DNA from 4 places in the Streptomyces sp. NPDC047042 genome. Region 1 is predicted to be linked to each of the others. Evidence: riboswitches for the same ligand, from Rfam matches in the RefSeq annotation. Region 1 holds a riboswitch; each other region holds the start of a gene.

Region 1 (4,866 bases):
ACTCGAACGCGAACTGGCCGACTTCTGCGGATTCGAGGCCGCGCTGGTCTTCTCCTCCGGATACGCGGCCAACCTCGCCGCGGTCACCGCGCTCGCACCGCACGGCTCCCTCGTCGTCTCGGACGCGGGCAACCACGCCTCGCTCATCGACGGCTGCCGCCTGGCCCGGGGCACGACCCAGGTCGTCGGCCACGCCGACCCGGAGGCTTTCCGCAAGGCGCTCGGCACCCACAGCGGGCCCGCCGTCGCCGTGTCCGACACGGTCTTCTCGGTCGACGGGGACGCGGCACCGCTGGCCGAACTCGCCGCCGCCTGCCGGGAGTTCGGCGCGGGAATGGTGGTCGACGACGCGCACGGGCTGGGAGTCCTGGGCGAGGGCGGGCAGGGGTCGGCGTTCGCGGCCGGGCTGGCGGGCGCGCCGGACGTCGTCGTGACGGTCACCCTGTCCAAGTCGCTCGGCAGCCAGGGGGGCGCCGTGCTGGGCCCCGCTCGGGTGATCGAGCACCTCGTCAACGCGGCCCGTACGTTCATCTTCGACACCGGCCTCGCCCCGGCCGCGGCGGGCGCCGCCCTCGCGGCCCTCACCCTGCTGCGCCGCGAGCCCGAACGGGCCGCACGCGCGCGTGCGGTGGCGCGTGAGCTGCACACCAGGCTGACCGCGCAGGGACTGTCGGCGGTACGGCCGGACGCGGCGGTCGTCTCCGTGCGCGCGCCCTCCCCGGAGGGGGCCGTGCGATGGGCGGCCGACTGCCGGGCCGCCGGTGTGGGCGTGGGCTGCTTCCGTCCGCCGTCCGTGCCCGACGGGGTGTCCCGGCTGCGGCTGACCGCCCGCGCGGACCTGGCCGAGGAACAGATCGCACGGGCGGTACAGGTGATCGGCGAGAACCGACCGTAGACGCGTAGATCCACAGGGTCGTTGATCAGTGACACGCGACCATGAGTCGGCGAACCGCGGCCGTGCGTCCTTGGGCGATCACCTCAGCGTGGTGAGGAAGCCCTCCCAGCTCTCGGGGGAGAAGAGCAGGACGGGCCCCGCCACGTTCTTGGAGTCGCGTACGGCGAGCCGACCTGCCCGGACTCCGGTGTCCGGACGGGCCGTCTCCACACAGTTGTTCGCGCCGGTGCTGTAGCTGCTGCGCAGCCATTGGACACCGGGTTGTTCGACGACGGACGGTACGTTTCGAGGCATTGCGGACATGGTGCCTCCTTACCCGCCGTGATTCAGACCGGCGATGAAATCCAACGAATCCTCGGGCGAAAGGGCGTGGATCTGAAGGGTGTTGAAGGCCTCGCTGTAGGCCCGGAGGTCTTCTTTCCGTTCGAGGTAGAGGCTACTCATCATCTGGTCGAGAACAACCACATCCAAGTCAGAAGTGCTCGGAAAAGAGAAGATAACGAAAGGGCCGGTGATGCCGATGTACGCCCCCGCGGTGAACGGCAGGATCTGCAACCGCACTTGGGGCAGTCTGGCCGCTTCCATGAGGCGCTCCAGCTGACGTGTCATCACCTCCGGACCGCCCACTTCTCGGCGCAGCACCGCCTCGTCGAGGACCGCGCTCAGCGCCAGCGGCGGATCCGAACGCAGTACGTCCTGCCGGGCCAGCCGCACCTCGACCAGTGCGTCGAGCCGGGTCTCCTCCACGCCGTCCACGGCGGCCCGGGTCATCGCGCGCGCGTACTCCGGGGTCTGCAGCAGCCCCGGCACCACCGAGGTCTCCAGCGTGCGCATCGTGCTGGCCTGCGACTCCAGGCTGATGAAGTCCCGGTAGGTGGGCGGCAGTACGCCCCGGTAGGCATGCCACCAGTGGTGCCGGCCGCCGTCCTCGCCGCCCGCCAGCACGAGCATCAGCTCACGCGACTCGCCCTCCGGAACCCGGTACGCGTCCAGGAGTAACCGTACGTCCGCCGGTTTCACCCCGCTCGCGCCGGTCTCGATGCGGCTCACCTTCGACTGGTGCCAGCCCACCAGACGCGCCGCCTCACCGCTTGTGAGGCCGGCCCTGGAGCGCAGTGCGCGCAGTTCGTCACCCAGCTTTCGGCGGCGCACCGCGGGACCGTACTGCATGGGCCACTCCTTACTCCTTATGAGCCGCGCAAATACGCTCTGGGGTCGCAGAGTTCACCGCTTCGAGCGACAGATATATGCATATCTTGGTGGATCGCACCCCGTGACCGGCGCGGGAATGGCAGTCTGGCGCGAAGCACCAGTCCGGGACCGTACTCGAACCAGCCGCTCCGTGTCGGGCTCCGGTTCCGTGGGAAAGGGACGACCTCGCCATGGCAGACCATCTGGAAGCATCCGTCACTCTGCCGAGCGATCCCGCCTCGGTCTCCGCCGCCCGCGCGTATGTGGCCGATGTGCTGGCGGAATGGGGCCTGCGGGGTGACACCGAAGCCGCCGACACCATCCGTCTGATCGTCTCGGAACTCGCCACCAACGCCGTACAGCACACCTTCGGGTTGTCACCCACCTTCACGGTGGACATCGCCCTCGACCGTGACGAGAACCTGCGCATCGGCGTCACGGACAGTCACCCGCGCTTCCCCAAGCGGCTGCCCGCCGCGGTTCAGCAGGACAACGGCCGCGGAATGGTCATCATCCGCTGGCTGACCGCGGAGGCTGGCGGCAGACTGCGCGTGCGGCCCACCCGCGAGGGCGGAAAGACGGTGTCGATCGAACTCCCCTGGGCGGCTCCCGTCAGGCCCCCGGTGACGGCGTCGGGCCAGCAGGAGCCGTAACGGTTCGGCGGCTGTCCGCGCAGGGTTCTCGGCGCGCCGCTGTCGCTGTCGCTGTCGCCGGGAAACGGCAGCGGGGCGGGAGCGGCGGGTCCAGGCCAGGCCGCCGCTCCCGCCCCGGGCAGGGCAGATGGTCAGGTCAGGTCAGCTGACCCGGCCGTACCAGACGCTCGTCGTCCAGATCTTCTGGAGCTTCACGACGTCCCCGGTCTTCGGGGAGTGCCAGATCTTTCCCTTCCCGGCGTAGATGCCCACGTGGTACACGTTCTTGCCCGAGTGGAAGAAGACCAGGTCCCCGCTCTTGCGGCTCTTGGCGGAGATGTGCTTGGTCTTGTTGTACTGGGCGGCCGCCGTACGCGGCAGGGACTTGCCCGCCTTCTTGAACGAATACTGCGTGAGACCGGAGCAGTCGAACTTCTTCGGTCCCGCGGCCCCGTACTTGTACGGGGAGCCCTTCTTGGAGGCCGCGATCTGAAGTGCCTTCGTCTGTGGTGTGACCGCCGCGGCGTCCGTGTTGACGCCTGGGAGCACCAGACCGCCGCCCACAGCGGCGAGTGTGAGAGCCGAGACCGTACCGGCCCGGGTCATCATCGACGGGACACGATTGAGCGCAGACATGCGCAACCCTTCGTCAGCCGCCTGTGAAGGATGACCTGTCGGATTCGGGCTGGCGAAGTTGCCCGGCCGCTGACGCGGCTTCACCCCAAGGGCTGCTCGGCCCGGTCATGGCGTGACCGTTCCGGCGACCCGTCGTGCTTGGGTCCTCCACTCCTGCCGATGCACATCTGTCGACCGGTCATCCGGGCGGCGGCAGGACTCGGCGTCCGCCCGGATCGCCCCGCCGCTTGTGGCGGGGGCTTGTCGTCAGGAAGGGATCTTGGCTCATGGAAGTGGGAAAATCCCAATGGAATCGGGGCTTTGTGGCGTTACTCACCGCTGACCCGTTCGGGTGGACACCCGTACCCTCGCACGACTTTCGACGGGGTCGCGCACCCTCGGACCAGGGCTGAAACGTCTCGATTCCGCATGTGGACCGGGCGTGTCGCGCAACCCGACCGGTCCTTTCGAAGGACCCGCGTCTACTCCGAACGGGGGATGGCATTCGGCCGCGTCCCGGCCCGTTTTGGACAAGCGCGTCACCGGGGCGCCTGAGCGCGCCCGGCACGGGCCGGCAGACCGGATGCGTCAACTGGCGGGCTCACGCGGAACGATGACACGCGCCGTGCGGCGCTCCCCGTCCAGGACGCGCAGCGCACGCGCCAGCGTATCCGCGTGCACCTCCGCCTCGCCCCGCTGATGCATCAACTCCAGCGCGTCCCGCAGGGCCACCGCCTTGGCGACCAGCGCCTGCGCGGCCCGCAGTCCGCGGTACGTGTCCCCGTGATACGCCGGGTTGATACGGCCGAGCAGATCGGCCACTTCGAGGTAACGGTCGATCAACTCGCCCTCCGCGTGCGTCAGAGCGGGCAGCGGAGGCAGTTCGGGCGGAAGCATCGGCGGCTCACCTCGTGCCGGGGGCGGGGTCCGAGGACCTGCGGCTGGGCACGATCCGGTCCACCAGCCCGTATTCCAGGGCGCCCTGGGCATCCAGGATCTTGTCCCGCTCGATGTCCGCGGCGACCTGCTCCGGGCTCCGGCCGGTGTGCCGTACGAGCAGTTCTTCCAGCAGGTTACGGACCCGGCCCAACTCCTGGGCCTGGATGGCGAGATCGCTCACCTGGCCCTGGATCGGCTCGGACAGCGAGGGCTGGTGGATCATCACCCGGGCCCCCGGCAGCGCGCTGCGCTTGCCCGGCGTGCCGGCGGCCAGCAGTACGGCCGCGGCGGAGGCCGCCTGGCCCAGACAGATCGTCTCCACGTCGCAGGTGACGAACCGCATCGTGTCGTAGATCGCCGTCATCGCGCTGAACGAGCCGCCGGGGGAGTTGATGTACAGCGAGATGTCCCGTTCGGGCGCCAGATATTCGAGATGCATCAGCTGTGCCATCACGTCGTTCGCCGAGATGTCGTCGACCGGGGTCCCGAGAAAGACGATCCGCTCCTCGAGGAGCTTCGAGTACGGATCCATCGTCCGGGACCCGGAACTGGTGCGTTCGGTGAACTCGGGCAGGACATGGCGGGCCGACGGGA
Region 2 (4,866 bases), on a different contig from region 1:
GACGCGCGAGACGCCGTACCGGCGGGCGAGCAGTTCCTCGGTGAGCCGGCTGCCGCGCTCGTAGACACCGGCGACGATGTCGTCCCGGATCGCCGTGCATACCGAGTGCGCCGGAATACGCATGTCCGACCTCCGCTTTAATCCCCGTGAAACGTCGACGATTGACGTGTGTTCAGTGACTCTATTGCAGAGAACCGGAATTTCCGACGGCAGGCCGGAATCCGTGGATATTTTTTGGACACAGGGCACCCGGAAACGCCGAAAGCCCCGGCTGGAGGAGCCGGGGCCGCGACGAGTGGTACGAAGAGGTGTCAGACGTTCACGCCGTGCGAGCGGAGGTAGGCGACCGGGTTGATGTCCGAGCCGTAATCCGGGGTCGTGCGGGCCTCGAAGTGAAGGTGGGGACCGGTGACGTTGCCGGTGGCCCCGGAGAGGCCGATCTGCTGGCCCGGGGTGACCGTCTGGCCCACGGAGACGTTGATCGACGACAGATGACCGTACTGAGTGTACGTACCATCAATCATCTTGATCACGATGTTGTTGCCGTAGGACCCGCCCCAGCCGGCCTCGACGACGGTGCCGGAGCCCACAGCGTGGACGGTGGTGCCGGACGCGGCGTGGAAGTCGACGCCGGTGTGGCTGCCGGAGGACCAGATACCGCCGCCCGCCTGGTAGCCGGTGGAGATGTACGAACCGGAGATCGGGGCCACGTAGGCGTTGAGGCGCTTACGCTCGGCCTCACGGGCGGCGCGGGCCTTCACCTCGCGCTCCTGCTTGACGCGTTCCTCGGCCAGCTTCTTGGCGGCGGCCGCGGCCCGCTTCTCCGCGGCCTCGATCCGCTTCTCGGCGGCGGCCTGCTCGGCCGCCTGCTCCTGGGCGGCGGCCTGAGCGTCTATCTGCTCGGCGAGCGACTCCCCTATGGAGATCACCGGGGTGAGGCCGGTCTGCTCGACGGCGGACTCCGTGGCGAGCGCCGGGGCGGCGAGGGCGCCTACGACGCCGCTGGTCGCGAGGGCCGCGACGCCGGCCGCGCGAGCGGTCGTACGGTTGACAAGGCTGGGGCGGCTGGGACGACGGTGCTTCCCGGTGGCGCGGGTGAACGCCATGTAGTGGTTGTTCCTTTCCTCCTTCTCGCCTACCGGGTTAGCTGACGGGTTCGGAGCAGGAAGGTCTCCTACGGGCCCCCTCGCGGCACGCGCGGGCGTCCGATTCACCCCAGGGACTGCACGATGTGGGTCCCCGGCTCCCCTGGCTCGCGCCGTACGGGGACTCGGCGATGACTGTCCGGTGCCGCGACTGCGGCGCACTGCGTGACGGACAGCCGGACAGACGCTAAGCGTGACTACTTTCAAATAACAAACCGATCACGGGTTTTGTCGCGCATGCCACAGTGCAGACTGTCAACCTCTCCATCAATACGGGCAACTTGCACATCAACATGGACAAACAGGGGCCCGGTGACGCTTCCGTCACCGGGCCCCTGCCGCTACGACGTCTCTGTGGACGGTGTCCCTACTCGGCGGGTACGACGCTCACTTCGCCGATGCCGAGAGCCCTGACGGGCGCCTCGATCTCCGCCGCGTCGCCCACGAGGACCGTCACCAGCCGGTCGACCGGGAAGGCGTTGACGGCCGCCGCGGTGGCTTCCACGGTGCCGGTCGCCGCGAGCCGGCGGTACAGCGTCGCCTGGTAGTCGTCGGGCAGGTGCTGCTCGACCTGGTCGGCCAGCGTGCTCGCCACGGCCGCCGCGGTCTCGTACTTGAGCGGGGCGACGCCGACCAGGTTCTGCACCGCGACATCGCGCTCGGCGTCGGTGAGCCCCTCGGCCGCGAGCGTGCGCAGCACCTTCCAGAGGTCCTCGAGGGCGGGACCGGTGTTCGGGGTGTCGAAGGAGCCGCTGATGGCCAGCAGCGCGGCACCCGTACCCTCCGGAGCGGAGCGCAGGACCTGCCCGAACGCCCGCACGCCGTAGGTGTAACCCTTCTCCTCGCGCAGGACACGGTCCAGACGGGAGGTGAGGGTGCCACCGAGGCAGTACGTGCCGAGGACCTGGGCGGCCCAGACCCGGTCGTGCCGGTCGGCGCCGATGCGGCCGATGAGCAGCTGGGTCTGCACGGCGCCCGGGCGGTCCACGATGACGACCCGGCCGGTGTCGTCGGCGGTCACCGGCGGCACCGGCCGCGGCTCGGCCGAAGTGCCCGTCCAGGCGCCCAGGGTGTCACCGAGGAGCGCGTCCAGGTCGATGCCGGTGAGGTCGCCGACGACCACCGCGGTGGCCGTGGCGGGCCGGACGTGCCTGTCGTAGAAGGCGCGTACGGCGGCCGAGTCGATCTTGGCGACCGTGTCCTCGGTGCCCTGGCGCGGACGTGACATGCGCGAGGTCGCCGGGAACAGCTCCTTGTAGAGCTGCTTGGCGGAGCGGCGGGCCGGGTTGGCCGTCTCGTGCGGGATCTCGTCGAGCCGGTTGCGCACCAGCCGCTCGATCTCGCTGTCCGTGAAGGCGGGCGCCCTGAGGGCGTCGGCCAGCAGACCGAGCGCCTTGGGCAGTCGCGACACGGGGACTTCGAGGCTGAGGCGGACGCCGGGGTGGTCGGCGTGCGCGTCGAGGGTGGCGCCGCAGCGCTCCAGCTCGGCGGCGAAGTCCTCGGCGGAGTGCTTGTCGGTGCCTTCGGAGAAGGCCCGGGCCATGATCGTGGCCACTCCGTCGAGACCGGCGGGCTCGGCCTCCAGGGGGGCGTCGACGAGCACCTCGACGGCGACGACCTGCTGGCCGGGGCGGTGGCACCGCAGGACCGTCAGACCATTGCCGAGCGTGTCCCGCCCGGGGGCCGGGAAGGCCCAGGGCTTGGCCTCGCCCGCCTGGGGCTGGGGGTGGAACTCCATCGTGGCGAGCTCGGTCACTTGGCCGCCTCCTCGTCGGTGTCGGTGTCGCTGTCGGCGGTCAGAGGCTCGTAGACGAGCACCGCGCGGTTGTCGGGGCGCAGTCGCTCCTTGGCGGCCTGCTGGACCTCTTCGGCGGTCACCTCGAGTACGCGCTGCACGGCGGTCAGCGCGAGCTGCGGGTCGCCGAACAGCACCGCGAAGCGGCACAGTTCGTCGGCGCGGCCGGCGACCGTACCGAGCCGGTCGAGCCACTCACGCTCCAACTGGGCCTGGGCGCGCTCCATTTCCTCGGCCGTGGGGCCGTCCGCGGCGAACCGGGCGAGCTCCTCGTCGACGGCGGCCTCGATGACCGGCACCTCGACGTCCGCGGACGTCTTGACGTCCAGCCACCCCAGGGAGGGTGCTCCGGCCAGCCGCAGCAGGCCGAAACCGGCCGCCACCGCCGTACGGTCCCGCCGTACGAGCCGGTTGTAGAGACGGGAGGACTCGCCGCCGCCGAGGATGGTGAGCGCCAGGTCGGCCGCGTCGCACGCGCGTGTGCCGTCCTCCGGGAGCCGGTAGGCGGCCATCAGCGCGCGCGAGGGGACCTCCTCCACGACGACCTCGCGCAGTTCCTCGCCGATGACGTCGGGAAGGGCGCCGGAGCGCGGCGCGGGCTTGCCGTCGTGTCCGGCGATGGATCCGAAGTACTTCTCGACCCAGGCGAGCGTCTCCTCGGGGTCGATGTCCCCGACGACCGACAGAACGGCGTTGTTGGGCGCGTAGTACGTGCGGAAGAACGCGCGCGCGTCCTCCAGGGTCGCCGCGTCCAGGTCGGCCATCGAGCCGATCGGCGTGTGGTGGTAGGGGTGGCCCTCCGGGTAGGCGAGGGCGGTCAGCTTCTCGAACGCCGTGCCGTAGGGGACGTTGTCGTAGCGCTGCCGGCGCTCGTTCTTGACGACGTCCCGCTGGTTCTCCATGGACTCGTCGTCGAGGGCCGCGAGCAGCGAGCCCATGCGGTCCGCCTCCAGCCAGAGGGCGAGCTCCAGCTGGTGGGTGGGCATGGTCTCGAAGTAGTTGGTGCGCTCGAAGCTGGTGGTGCCGTTGAGCGAGCCGCCCGCGCCCTGGACCAGTTCGAAGTGGCCGTTGCCCTTCACCTGGCCGGAGCCCTGGAACATCAGGTGCTCGAAGAGGTGAGCCAGGCCCGTACGGCCCTTGACCTCGTGGCGCGATCCGACGTCGTACCAGAGGCACACCGCCGCGACCGGGGTCAGGTGGTCCTCGGAGAGCACCACGCGCAGCCCGTTGGCGAGGCGGTGCTCTGTAGCTGTCAGGCCGCCGGAGCCTGCCTCGGCTGTGGCCGTGTGACCCATGGGCATGTACGTCCCTTCGATCGCGGATGCGGTTGTTGCAACCGCTGTTTTCCTGCCGGTCCTGCCACTGTATGCAAGCGTGTGGAGTGCTGGCGAAGTTCCCGGCGGACGTACGCCCACAGCGAGATTGGTGAGGCGGCGGGCGGTACGTTTCAGCATCGTCGTCCACAGCCCAGCACCGCCTCAGGGACGGCCCTTGGTCCACGTTGTCAGTGCGGCAGTCCACAATGGTCCGCATCAGATGCCGTTCATGTCACCGATCTAAGCGCCGTGTAAGCGAACGACCAGGAAACAGAAGGAGCCGGCAGCGATGGCCCGCCGCAGCACGAAGACCCCGCCGCCCGATGACTTCGAGGAGCGGATCCTCGACATTGACGTCGTCGACGAGATGCAGGGCTCCTTCCTCGAGTACGCGTACTCGGTCATCTACTCCCGGGCCCTGCCCGACGCCCGCGACGGTCTCAAGCCCGTACACCGCCGCATCGTCTACCAGATGAACGAGATGGGCCTGCGCCCGGACCGCGGCTATGTGAAGTGCGCCCGGGTCGTCGGCGAGGTCATGGGTAAGTTGCACCCGCACGGCGACTCGTCGATCTACGACGCCCTGGTGCGTCTCGCCCAGCCGTTCTCC
Region 3 (4,866 bases), on a different contig from region 1:
CGGGGCGGGCTCATCATGCGTGGACTGCGCACCCTGCCCGTCGAGTTCACGCCGACGACCGAATCGGGCGGGATTTCGTAGGCGGCGCGGTAGTCGGCGCGGTAGCAGGTCACGGCAAGGTGACGCCCCGTCAACAATGTGATCTTCACGTGATCTGCGCGGCATGAACTTGTGACAACTGATCGTCTGCCGATACGTTCGAGCACTAGTGCGACGCCCCCGCAGTATTCGTCGCGCTGTCCCCACTGTCTCGCGAAAGGCCACCGCATGCTCTCCGGGAACGGTCGTCACCGTCGCCCCCGTCAGGCCCCGGCTCTGCTGGTCGCGGCCGGCGTGACCGGCTCCGCCATGGCCCTTCCGCTGCTCGCCGCGAGCGGCGCCAGCGCGGCCAGCGGTGCCACCTGGGACAGGGTCGCGGAATGCGAGAGCGGCGGCTCCTGGAGTGACAACCCCGGCAACGGGTTCTACGGCGGGCTCCAGTTGACCCAGACGGACTGGGAGAAGTACGGCGGCCTCGCCTTCGCCCCGAGCGCCGACCAGGCCAGCCGTTCGCAGCAGATCTCCGTCGGCGAGAAGATACTCGCCGACCAGGGGGCCGGGGCCTGGGAGGCCTGTGCGGTGCTGTCCGGACTCGGCAAGGACACCAGCCCGGCCGACGTCGACACCGGGGTGGCCGGGAGTGGGACCGAGGACGACACCTCGGGGCCGGGTACGGCGACCGAGTCGGGGCTGGGGCTGGGGCTGGGTACTTCTTCCAGTTCCTCCTCGTCTTCGTCCGCAGGCTCTTCCGCAGACTCTTCGTCCGCCGGCTCTTCGTCCGCAGACTCCTCTGCCTCGTCCTCCTCCTCGTCGGGGGCGCCCACGCCCTCCGGGTCCCCTGGCGACGACTCCGCGGCCTCCGGCGACTCCTCGGGCTCCGCAAAGCCCTCCGGGTCCTCCCAGTCCCCCTCGCCGTCCGCGGCTGCGGCCGACGCCGCCGACGGGGCCGACTCGGGTGACTCGGTCGCCCCGGCCGCCTCGCCGGTCCCTTCCTCGCCGTCGGCCGGTACGGGCGAGGGGCAGGAAGGTGAGAGTTCATCCACAGATGCGACAAATGGGAAAGAGTCGGACAACTCCCAGCAGTTCGTGGGAATCGGGATCGACGGCAGCGGCAGCCTGACCACTCCCGGCACCGGGCGTCACCGTGGTGACGCCGAGGGGTCGTACACCGTGCGTACCGGAGACACCCTCTGGAGCATCGCCGAATCCCTTGACCTCGCCGACGGATGGTCCGGGCTCTTCGCCGAGAACGAGAACACCGTCGGCACTGATCCCAATCACATCCTCCCCGGTCAGACCCTCGCTGTCGGTGTCGAACCGGTGCAAAAGTAGGCGGAGTTCGCGTCACGATTCGAGCTGAATGTCCGTTATGGATGCGGTGAGAGATAGATCTCAGAAGCCCTGATCGTCTTTGTATTTCAGAGGATCAGCTGTTTACGGTCGTCATCGCCCGCCACAGTGGGCCCCGTCGGTCGCAACGCCGAATCCTGCCACCGGCCGCACGGGAACAGTCGTCGCTGTCAAGCGCCGTAGGCAGGAGCGGGGGACCCAAGGTAGGCGCCGCACCGGGCAGTTGTCCGGAGCGGCTCGGGGTGAAGCCGTACGCCGCCCGACAGGGGCGTACGGCCGGGCAACTCAACCGGCCCGAACCCGACAGCTCACCTCGCAGGCGTCGGTGAGGGGATCTTTCATGCTGTTTTCCGGCAAGGGCAAGCACCGTCGTCCGTCCAAGGCCAGCCGCGCCGTCGCCATCGCCGGCGTGACCGGTGCCGCCGTCGCCGCTCCGCTGCTCGCGGCCGGCTCCGCCTCCGCCGCCACCTCCGCCGAGTGGGACGCCGTCGCCCAGTGCGAGTCCGGCGGCAACTGGTCCATCAACACCGGCAACGGCTACTACGGCGGTCTGCAGTTCTCCGCCTCGACCTGGGCCGCGTACGGCGGCACGGCGTACGCGTCCACCGCCAACCAGGCCTCCAAGGCCCAGCAGATCGAGATCGCCGAGAAGGTCCTCGCGGGCCAGGGCAAGGGCGCCTGGCCGGTCTGCGGCGTGGGCCTGTCCAGCGCCGCGTACGACGGCGGTGCGAGCGGCAACACGGGCGCCGGTACGGGCGACAACTCGTCCAGCAGCAACAGCAACAGCAGCAACAGCGGCTCCAGCAACTCCGGTGAGACCGCCACCCGCTCCACCGACAACCAGCAGGCCTCCCGTTCGCAGGATCGGCCCGCCGCGAAGAAGACCGTCACCACCCCGACCGGCAAGAAGGTCAAGAAGGGCGACGGCGAGTACAAGGTCGTCAAGGGCGACACCCTCAGCGCGATCGCCGAGGCGCACGACGTCAAGGGCGGCTGGCAGAAGCTGTTCCAGCTGAACAAGGACATCATCGACGACGCCGACTTCATCTACCCGGGCCAGCAGCTGCACCTCGGCTGATCCCGGTCACCCGCACCGGCTCCGACACCTCCCCCAAGCGGTTCGGAAAGCGGCCGGTGAGAAGGTGAACCGCAGGGCTCTCACGCCCGTGCCCTTCATTGTGAGGGCCTCGTGAGGGCCACCCCCGTCCCCCACGGGCTCCCCGCCCCGGTGCGTTCTCCCCCGTACGCACCGGGGCGGGGCTTTTTGTTCCCAGGGGGAACAATGTTTACCCTCGGTTCCGTCCATGTTCCGTCCAGGGGGTGGTCGGACGGCTGGCCGATCGCCCGGAGCCGGTTAGGCTCATCATCGCGGAGCCGCCGCGGCCCCGTACTCGCGAGGCCCAGCAGCCCCGCGTACCCCGCGTCACATTCCATAAGGAGATGCTCGTGCCGTCCATCGACGTCGTCGTAGCCCGGGAAATCCTCGACTCGCGAGGCAACCCCACCGTCGAGGTCGAGGTCGGCCTCGATGACGGCAGCACCGGTCGTGCCGCCGTCCCGTCCGGCGCCTCCACCGGTGCCTTCGAGGCCATCGAGCTGCGCGACGGTGACCCCAACCGCTACCTCGGCAAGGGTGTCGAGAAGGCCGTCCTCGCCGTCATCGAGCAGATCGGCCCGGAGCTCGTCGGCTACGACGCCACCGAGCAGCGCCTGATCGACCAGGCCATGTTCGACCTGGACGCCACCGACAACAAGGGCTCCCTCGGCGCCAACGCCATCCTCGGCGTCTCCCTCGCCGTCGCCCACGCCGCGTCCGAGGCCAGCGATCTGCCCCTGTTCCGCTACCTCGGCGGCCCGAACGCGCACCTGCTGCCCGTTCCGATGATGAACATCCTCAACGGCGGCTCCCACGCGGACTCCAACGTCGACATCCAGGAGTTCATGATCGCCCCGATCGGCGCGGAGTCCTTCTCCGAGGCGCTGCGCTGGGGTGCGGAGATCTACCACACCCTCAAGAAGGTGCTGAAGACCAAGGGCCTGTCCACCGGTCTCGGCGACGAGGGCGGCTTCGCCCCGAACCTCGAGTCCAACCGCGCCGCGCTCGACCTCATCATCGAGGCCATCAAGCAGGCCGGTTACGTGCCCGGCGAGCAGATCGGCCTGGCGCTCGACGTCGCCGCGTCCGAGTTCTACAAGGACGGCAAGTACGAGTTCGAGGGCAAGTCCCGCACGGCCGCCGAGATGACCGAGTACTACGAGGAGCTCGTCTCCGCGTACCCGCTCATCTCCATCGAGGACCCGCTGTACGAGGACGACTGGGACGGCTGGAAGACCATCACCGGCAAGCTGGGCGACAAGGTCCAGATCGTCGGCGACGACCTCTTCGTCACCAACCCGGAGCGCCTCGCCCGTGGCATCGAGGAGGGCTCCGCGAACGCCCTGCTCGTCAAGGTCAACCAGATCGGCTCGCTGACCGAGACCCTGGACGCCGTCGAGCTGGCCCAGCGCAACGGCTTCAAGTGCATGATGTCCCACCGCTCCGGCGAGACCGAGGACGTCACCATCGCCGACCTCGCCGTCGCCGTGAACTGCGGCCAGATCAAGACCGGCGCCCCGGCCCGCTCGGACCGCGTCGCCAAGTACAACCAGCTCCTGCGCATCGAGGAGATCCTCGACGACGCGGCGGTGTACGCCGGCCGCAGCGCCTTCCCGCGCTTCAAGGGCTGAGCGGCCGTGGCGGCCGTGGCGTCCGTGGCCGCAGAGGCTTAGGCAGCGTCGTACGTACGTCCCCGTACGCGGTCCCGTACCGTGTGCGGGGACGTACGCGCGTGTGAACGGGAGGCGGGAACATGGCCGTGAAGGACCGGGACCGGTTCTCCACCGCGACCAGGATCAAGCTGCTCGGCGAGCAGACGGCGGCCCGCGTCTACCGTTCGCAGACCAAGCGCCAGGCCCGCCGCTCCCGTCTGACCGGCCGGGCGGCCCTGCTCGCCCTGGTCCTGTGCACGCTGGTCGTCGCCCTCGCCTACCCGATAAGGCAGTACGTCTCCCAGCGCGCCGACATCGCCGAGATGGAGCGCGAACGCGACCAGGCCAGCCGGCGGGTCGAACAACTCCGCGACCTGAAGGCACGCTGGCAGGACGACGCGTACGCGGAACAGCAGATCCGGCAGCGGCTGCACTATGTGATGCCGGGCGAGACCGGTTACGTCGTGATCGACCCGGACGCGGCGAAGCAGTCGCGCGTCGACCTGGGCGCGGCCGACCGCCCCTGGTACGCGAACGTCTGGGACGGCGTGGACAAGGCCGATGCCGCCCACCAGTGAAGTGAACGGAACAGAGAAGACAGGTATGGACACGCCCCCGCCCTCCACCCCGCGCACCGAGCCGACCGACGCGGACGTCGAGGCATTCAAGGAGCAGCTGGGCCGCCCCCCGCGCGGGCTGCGCGCCATCGCGCACCGGTGCCCCTGCGGG
Region 4 (4,866 bases), on a different contig from region 1:
GGCCAGCATGGTCAGCCCGTCCGGCGTTTGAGGACAAGGCCCGTCCAGGGCCGTAGCGGGGGTCTGGGGGCGGCAGCCCCCAGGAAGGGATGGGACGGGTAAGGGCGGCGGGGGCGAACCTCACCCCGCCCGATGCACCACCGCGTCGCACATCTCCAGCAGCGCGGCCTTCGCATCGCACTCCACCAACGGCGCCAACGCCGCCCGCGCATCCTCCGCATACCGCACCGTGTCCCGCCGAGCCTGCTCCAGCGCCGGATGCACCCGCAGCCGGGCCAGCGCCTCCGCGTGCCGGGCGTCGTCACTCAGGTCGGAGTCGAGCAGCTCGCACAGCGCGATGTCCTCGGCCAGCCCCAGTCGAGCCACCCGCTCACGCAACCGCAGCACGGGCATCGTGGGAATGCCCTCGCGCAGATCCGTACCCGGCGTCTTCCCCGACTCGTGGGAGTCGGACGCGATGTCCAGCACGTCGTCCGCGAGCTGGAAGGCGACCCCGAGCCGCTCCCCGTACTGGGTGAGCACATCCACGACGCTGTCGTCGGCACCGGACATCATCGCCCCGAACCGGCAGGCCACCGCCACCAGCGATCCGGTCTTGCCGCCGAGCACGTCCAGATAGTGCTCGACGGGGTCCCGCCCGTCCGACGGTCCCGCGGTCTCCAGGATCTGCCCGGTCACCAGCCGCTCGAACGCCTCGGCCTGCACCCGGACCGCCTCGGGCCCGAGGTCGGCGAGGATGTGCGAGGCGCGCGCAAACAGGAAGTCCCCGGTGAGGACCGCGACGGAGTTCCCCCAGCGCGTGTTGGCGCTGGGCACCCCGCGTCGTACCTCGGCCTCGTCCATGACGTCGTCGTGATACAGCGTCGCGAGGTGGGTCAGCTCCACCACCACCGCGGACGGCACGATCCCCGGCGCGTGCCGGTCCCCGAACTGCGCCGCGAGCATCACGAGCAGTGGCCTGAAACGCTTACCGCCCGCCCGTACGAGATGCTGCGCGGCCTCCGTGATGAAGGGGACCTCGCTCTTGGTGGCTTCGAGCAAACCTTCCTCGACAGCCGCCAATCCGGCCTGGACATCGGCTTCGAGAGCCTGGTCCCGCACGCTCAGCCCGAACGGCCCGACGACGGTCACGAGGGATCTCCTGTCTGCTGTGTCTACTGGCGGTCACACGGTGTGTCGATAGGTCGCTGCCCTCACTCGAGTCAGCGTATCCGGTCATGTTTCGATCACCGCGAGCGCCCGCCCGTCCAGGCCGGGCGGTATCGGATCACGACCGGAATGTTTTTGATCAGTCCAAAGCATGGACATTTATAAGCACACCGCGCCCATCTCCGGCCCTTTCCGGTGACCGACACATGTCCCAAAAACCTCGAAACACCCCAAATTCACCACTCGCCCCATCGAGACCACCCCTACCCCCCACCTCGTGATTCGAGTCACGCCGTCAATCAACCCACACCCCCTCCTCCCCGCAAACTCCCCGTTCACAAAGGCAAGTTACCCCTCCACCCATCCTTTACCATTTGCCCGTTTTATTCCCAATGTGTGCACGATATGGGCAAGTCCTGCATTTCCGCCCCTTGTTCCACACGTGTGCTCTCGCATACGTTTCGCGCCACACCGGGCGGATCGCCGAATCCTGCCGCCGCCCGTAGAGCAGACCACCACCCACCCACATGTGACTCACGCAGGCAGGAGCGGGGGACCCAGGTAAGCCGCCGGTCCGGACATCGACGCCGGAGCGGCTAGGGGTGAAGCCGCGCGCCGCAGCGCGCCCGGCCGGGCATCTCCCGCCCGAACCCGACAGCTCACCTCGTAGGCGCCGGAGAGGACTCACCATGCCCGCACGAGGTCAGCACAACCGCGCGCGAACCCTTCGCCGCCCGCTCGCACTCACGCGCACACTCGCCATCACCGCGACGGCTGCCGCAGCCCTGGCCATCCCCTTCCTGACCGCGACGACGGCCTCCGCCGCCCCGTCGGCCGCGTCGTCGACGACGACGTACTACGCGAACAACCTGGACGGCTGGATCCGCGAATCGCTCGACATCATGGCGCAGAAGGGAATCCCCGGGACGTACGACGGCATCTACCGCAACATCATGCGCGAGTCGTCGGGCAACCCCTACGCCATCAACAACTGGGACTCGAACGCGGCAGCCGGCACCCCCTCCAAGGGCCTCCTCCAGGTCATCGACCCGACCTTCGCCGCGTACCACGTCGCCGGAACCTCGTTCGACCCCTACGACCCGATCGCCAACATCACCGCCGCCTGCAACTACGCGGCCGCGCGATACGGATCGATAGACAACGTGTACGGGGCCTACTAGGCCGACCGTCCCTGCCCGGGTGGGGCGGGCGTCCTCTGGGCCGGACCCACGACGCCCGCCCCACCCGGGCTCATTTCCGCCTACCCGGCCCTACTGCCGACCGACCCGTGTCGCAGCCGAGGCAGGTACCGAGGCCGATGACGGTGCCACGGCCCGTGCCCGTGCCGGTGCCGGTGCCGACCCTGGTACCGGCACTTCCCGGTCCGCCCAGTCCTCCCAGCCCTCCCAGCCCTTCCCCCGCCCGAACAACCGCTCCAGCACCACCGCGATCCCGTCGTCCTCGTTCGAGAGGGTGACCTCGTCCGCCACCGCCTTGAGCTCGGGATGGGCGTTGGCCATGGCGACACCGTGGGCCGCCCAGTCGAACATCGGGATGTCATTGGGCATGTCGCCGAAGGCGATGGTGGCGGACGAGGACAGCCCTAGATACTCGGCGGCCAACGCGAGCCCCGTCGCCTTGGTGATGCCGCATGGCTGCAGTTCGACGGTGCCGGGCCCCGACATGGTGACGGTCGCGAGCGAACCGACCGCTCCACGCGCCGCCGACGCCAACTCGTCGTCGGACAGCGACGGATGGCGAAGCAGCACCTTGCTGATGGGCGCGGCCCACAGATCGTCCCGGCGCGGCACCTGTACGGCGGGCAGCGTCGGGTGCGGCATCAGGTACCCGGGTTCGATCAGCGTGAGCCCGTCGACCCCGTCCTGATCGACGGCGGCGTACAACTGCCCGACCTCGGCCTCGATCTTGCCGAGCGCGGTCTCCGCCAGCTCCCGGTCCAGGGTCACCGACCACAGCAGGCGGTCCGCGCCGGCGTCGTACAACTGCGCTCCCTGCCCGCACACCGCGAGCCCCCCGGCACCGAGGTCGTCGAGCAACGGCCGGACTCTCGGCGCCGGGCGACCCGTCACGACCAGATGACGGGCGCCGGCGGCCGTGGCGCGCGCCAGGGCGGTCCGTGACCGGTCGGAGAGCGTGTCGTCGGCGCGCAGGAGCGTTCCGTCAAGATCCGTGGCGATAAGTGCGTATGAGGTGGGAGCGGGCATGATCCAGAGAATACGGATCGTTCGACCCCTCGGTCGCCGCCCGAACCGGACGACGTTCGCCGTCCGGGCGGCAACAGCCCCGGCACAAGGGCCAGTTCCTGCCGCGGACACCGCCCCGGGAGGCCACGATCAGCACGACAACCCGATGCGGTGAACCCCTGGTTCACAAGATCGAGCGAGGCGCCCAGCCCCCACCCGCGCCTACCCGTACCCCACCGCCACACATATCCGGCACCGAGCCTCGACGTTCCCCGGATCATCGCCGGCTCCGTGCGCAGCTCGTGCCCGAGGAGATCCATCGCGGCGGTGTCGACGCGGTGGCCGGTCGCGGCTATGACCTGGTCGGCCGACAACTCCCGCGTACGACCGCCGAGTTCGCATACGGTCAACACCGGCCGACCACCGACGAACCCCACCCGCTGCCCCCGCTGCTCCCGCCCGGAGGATCCGCGCGAGCGGTAGGGATGCGGGGAGTAGGTGAGGGCCCACAGCGACCACGCGTTGCCGAACGACGACTCGGGCCGCCCACCCGTAACCTGTGGCGCGACCACATGACCACACGAGACGACCCCCAGCCCGCGACCGCGGACGGATCCGCGCCGCACCAGCCATCCAGACGGCCACGACAACGGCCGAGCCCGACAACAGGCTTCGACTGACGACACACGAGAGCGAGGCAGTGCCCATGCCCCCCTTCGATGTCCCCGAGGGCGACCTCTTCGGCCCGCACAACCTGCCGTACGGCGTGTTCTCCCCGGCCGGCTCCACGGACCGCCGGGTCGGCGTCCGTCTCGGCGACCACGTCCTGGACGCCGGTGCGGCAGCCGCCGCGCTCGGCTCCCCCTATGTCTCCGTCCTGGCCCGTCCGACCCTCAATCCGCTTCTCGCCGCGGGCCGCACGACCTGGTCCGACATCCGGCGCGCCCTCACCGCCTGGGTCACCGTCCCGTCCCACCAGGAGACGGTCGCCCCGCTCCTGCACCCCCTGTCCTCCGTGACGCTGCACCTCCCCTTCGAGGTCGCGGACTACGTCGACTTCTACGCGTCCGAGAACCACGCCCGGAACGTCGGCCAGATCTTCCGCCCCGACGCCGCCGACTCACTGACTCCCAACTGGAAGCACCTGCCGATCGGTTACCACGGCCGCTCGGGCACGGTCGTGGTCTCTGGCACCGAGGTCGTACGTCCCTCGGGCCAGCGCAAGGCCCCCACCGACCCGGTGCCGCTCTTCGGTCCGTCGGTCCGCCTGGACATCGAGGCGGAGGTCGGCTTCGTGGTGGGCACACCGTCGCCCATGGGCAGCCCCGTGGCCCTGTCCGACTTCCGCGACCACGTCTTCGGCCTCTGCCTCCTGAACGACTGGTCCGCCCGCGACCTCCAGGCCTGGGAGTACGTCCCGCTGGGCCCGTTCCTCGGGAAGTCCTTCGCCACGTCCGTCTCGGCCTGGATCACCCCGCTGGACGCCCTGGACGATGCCCGGGTTCCGCCGCCT

The links. Region 1 has a riboswitch for cyclic di-AMP ahead of ABZ855_RS14895 (C40 family peptidase). Riboswitches for the same ligand answer to the same signal wherever they lie in the genome.
Region 2: another riboswitch for cyclic di-AMP. It lies ahead of ABZ855_RS22255 (M23 family metallopeptidase); the one in region 1 lies ahead of ABZ855_RS14895 (C40 family peptidase).
Region 3: another riboswitch for cyclic di-AMP. It lies ahead of ABZ855_RS21205 (transglycosylase family protein); the one in region 1 lies ahead of ABZ855_RS14895 (C40 family peptidase).
Region 4: another riboswitch for cyclic di-AMP. It lies ahead of ABZ855_RS03075 (transglycosylase SLT domain-containing protein); the one in region 1 lies ahead of ABZ855_RS14895 (C40 family peptidase).

The regions. Positions count from the first base shown of each region.
Region 1 covers NZ_JBEYVP010000011.1:108,987-113,852, reverse strand. Annotated here, with positions in the region: gene ABZ855_RS14915 (8-amino-7-oxononanoate synthase) at 1-895, shown strand, start outside; gene ABZ855_RS14910 (DUF397 domain-containing protein) at 974-1,198, opposite strand; gene ABZ855_RS14905 (helix-turn-helix transcriptional regulator) at 1,208-2,065, opposite strand; gene ABZ855_RS14900 (ATP-binding protein) at 2,278-2,739, shown strand; gene ABZ855_RS14895 (C40 family peptidase) at 2,881-3,354, opposite strand; cyclic di-AMP (ydaO/yuaA leader) riboswitch at 3,358-3,537, opposite strand; gene ABZ855_RS14890 (hypothetical protein) at 3,922-4,230, opposite strand; gene ABZ855_RS14885 (ATP-dependent Clp protease proteolytic subunit) at 4,238-4,866, opposite strand, start outside.
Region 2 covers NZ_JBEYVP010000018.1:107,364-112,229, forward strand. Annotated here, with positions in the region: gene ABZ855_RS22250 (GntR family transcriptional regulator) at 1-123, opposite strand, end outside; gene ABZ855_RS22255 (M23 family metallopeptidase) at 312-1,106, opposite strand; cyclic di-AMP (ydaO/yuaA leader) riboswitch at 1,118-1,286, opposite strand; gene ABZ855_RS22260 (pitrilysin family protein) at 1,513-2,901, opposite strand; gene ABZ855_RS22265 (pitrilysin family protein) at 2,898-4,235, opposite strand; gene ABZ855_RS22270 (DNA topoisomerase IV subunit A) at 4,546-4,866, shown strand, end outside.
Region 3 covers NZ_JBEYVP010000017.1:105,136-110,001, reverse strand. Annotated here, with positions in the region: gene ABZ855_RS21215 (cytochrome P450) at 1-81, shown strand, start outside; gene ABZ855_RS21210 (transglycosylase family protein) at 268-1,371, shown strand; cyclic di-AMP (ydaO/yuaA leader) riboswitch at 1,555-1,726, shown strand; gene ABZ855_RS21205 (transglycosylase family protein) at 1,730-2,467, shown strand; gene eno (phosphopyruvate hydratase) at 2,836-4,116, shown strand; gene ABZ855_RS21195 (septum formation initiator family protein) at 4,239-4,715, shown strand; gene ABZ855_RS21190 (DUF501 domain-containing protein) at 4,741-4,866, shown strand, end outside.
Region 4 covers NZ_JBEYVP010000002.1:262,003-266,868, reverse strand. Annotated here, with positions in the region: gene ABZ855_RS03080 (polyprenyl synthetase family protein) at 121-1,131, opposite strand; cyclic di-AMP (ydaO/yuaA leader) riboswitch at 1,670-1,835, shown strand; gene ABZ855_RS03075 (transglycosylase SLT domain-containing protein) at 1,839-2,330, shown strand; partial or broken gene ABZ855_RS03070 (HAD family hydrolase) at 2,574-3,374, opposite strand; gene fahA (fumarylacetoacetase) at 4,060-4,866, shown strand, end outside.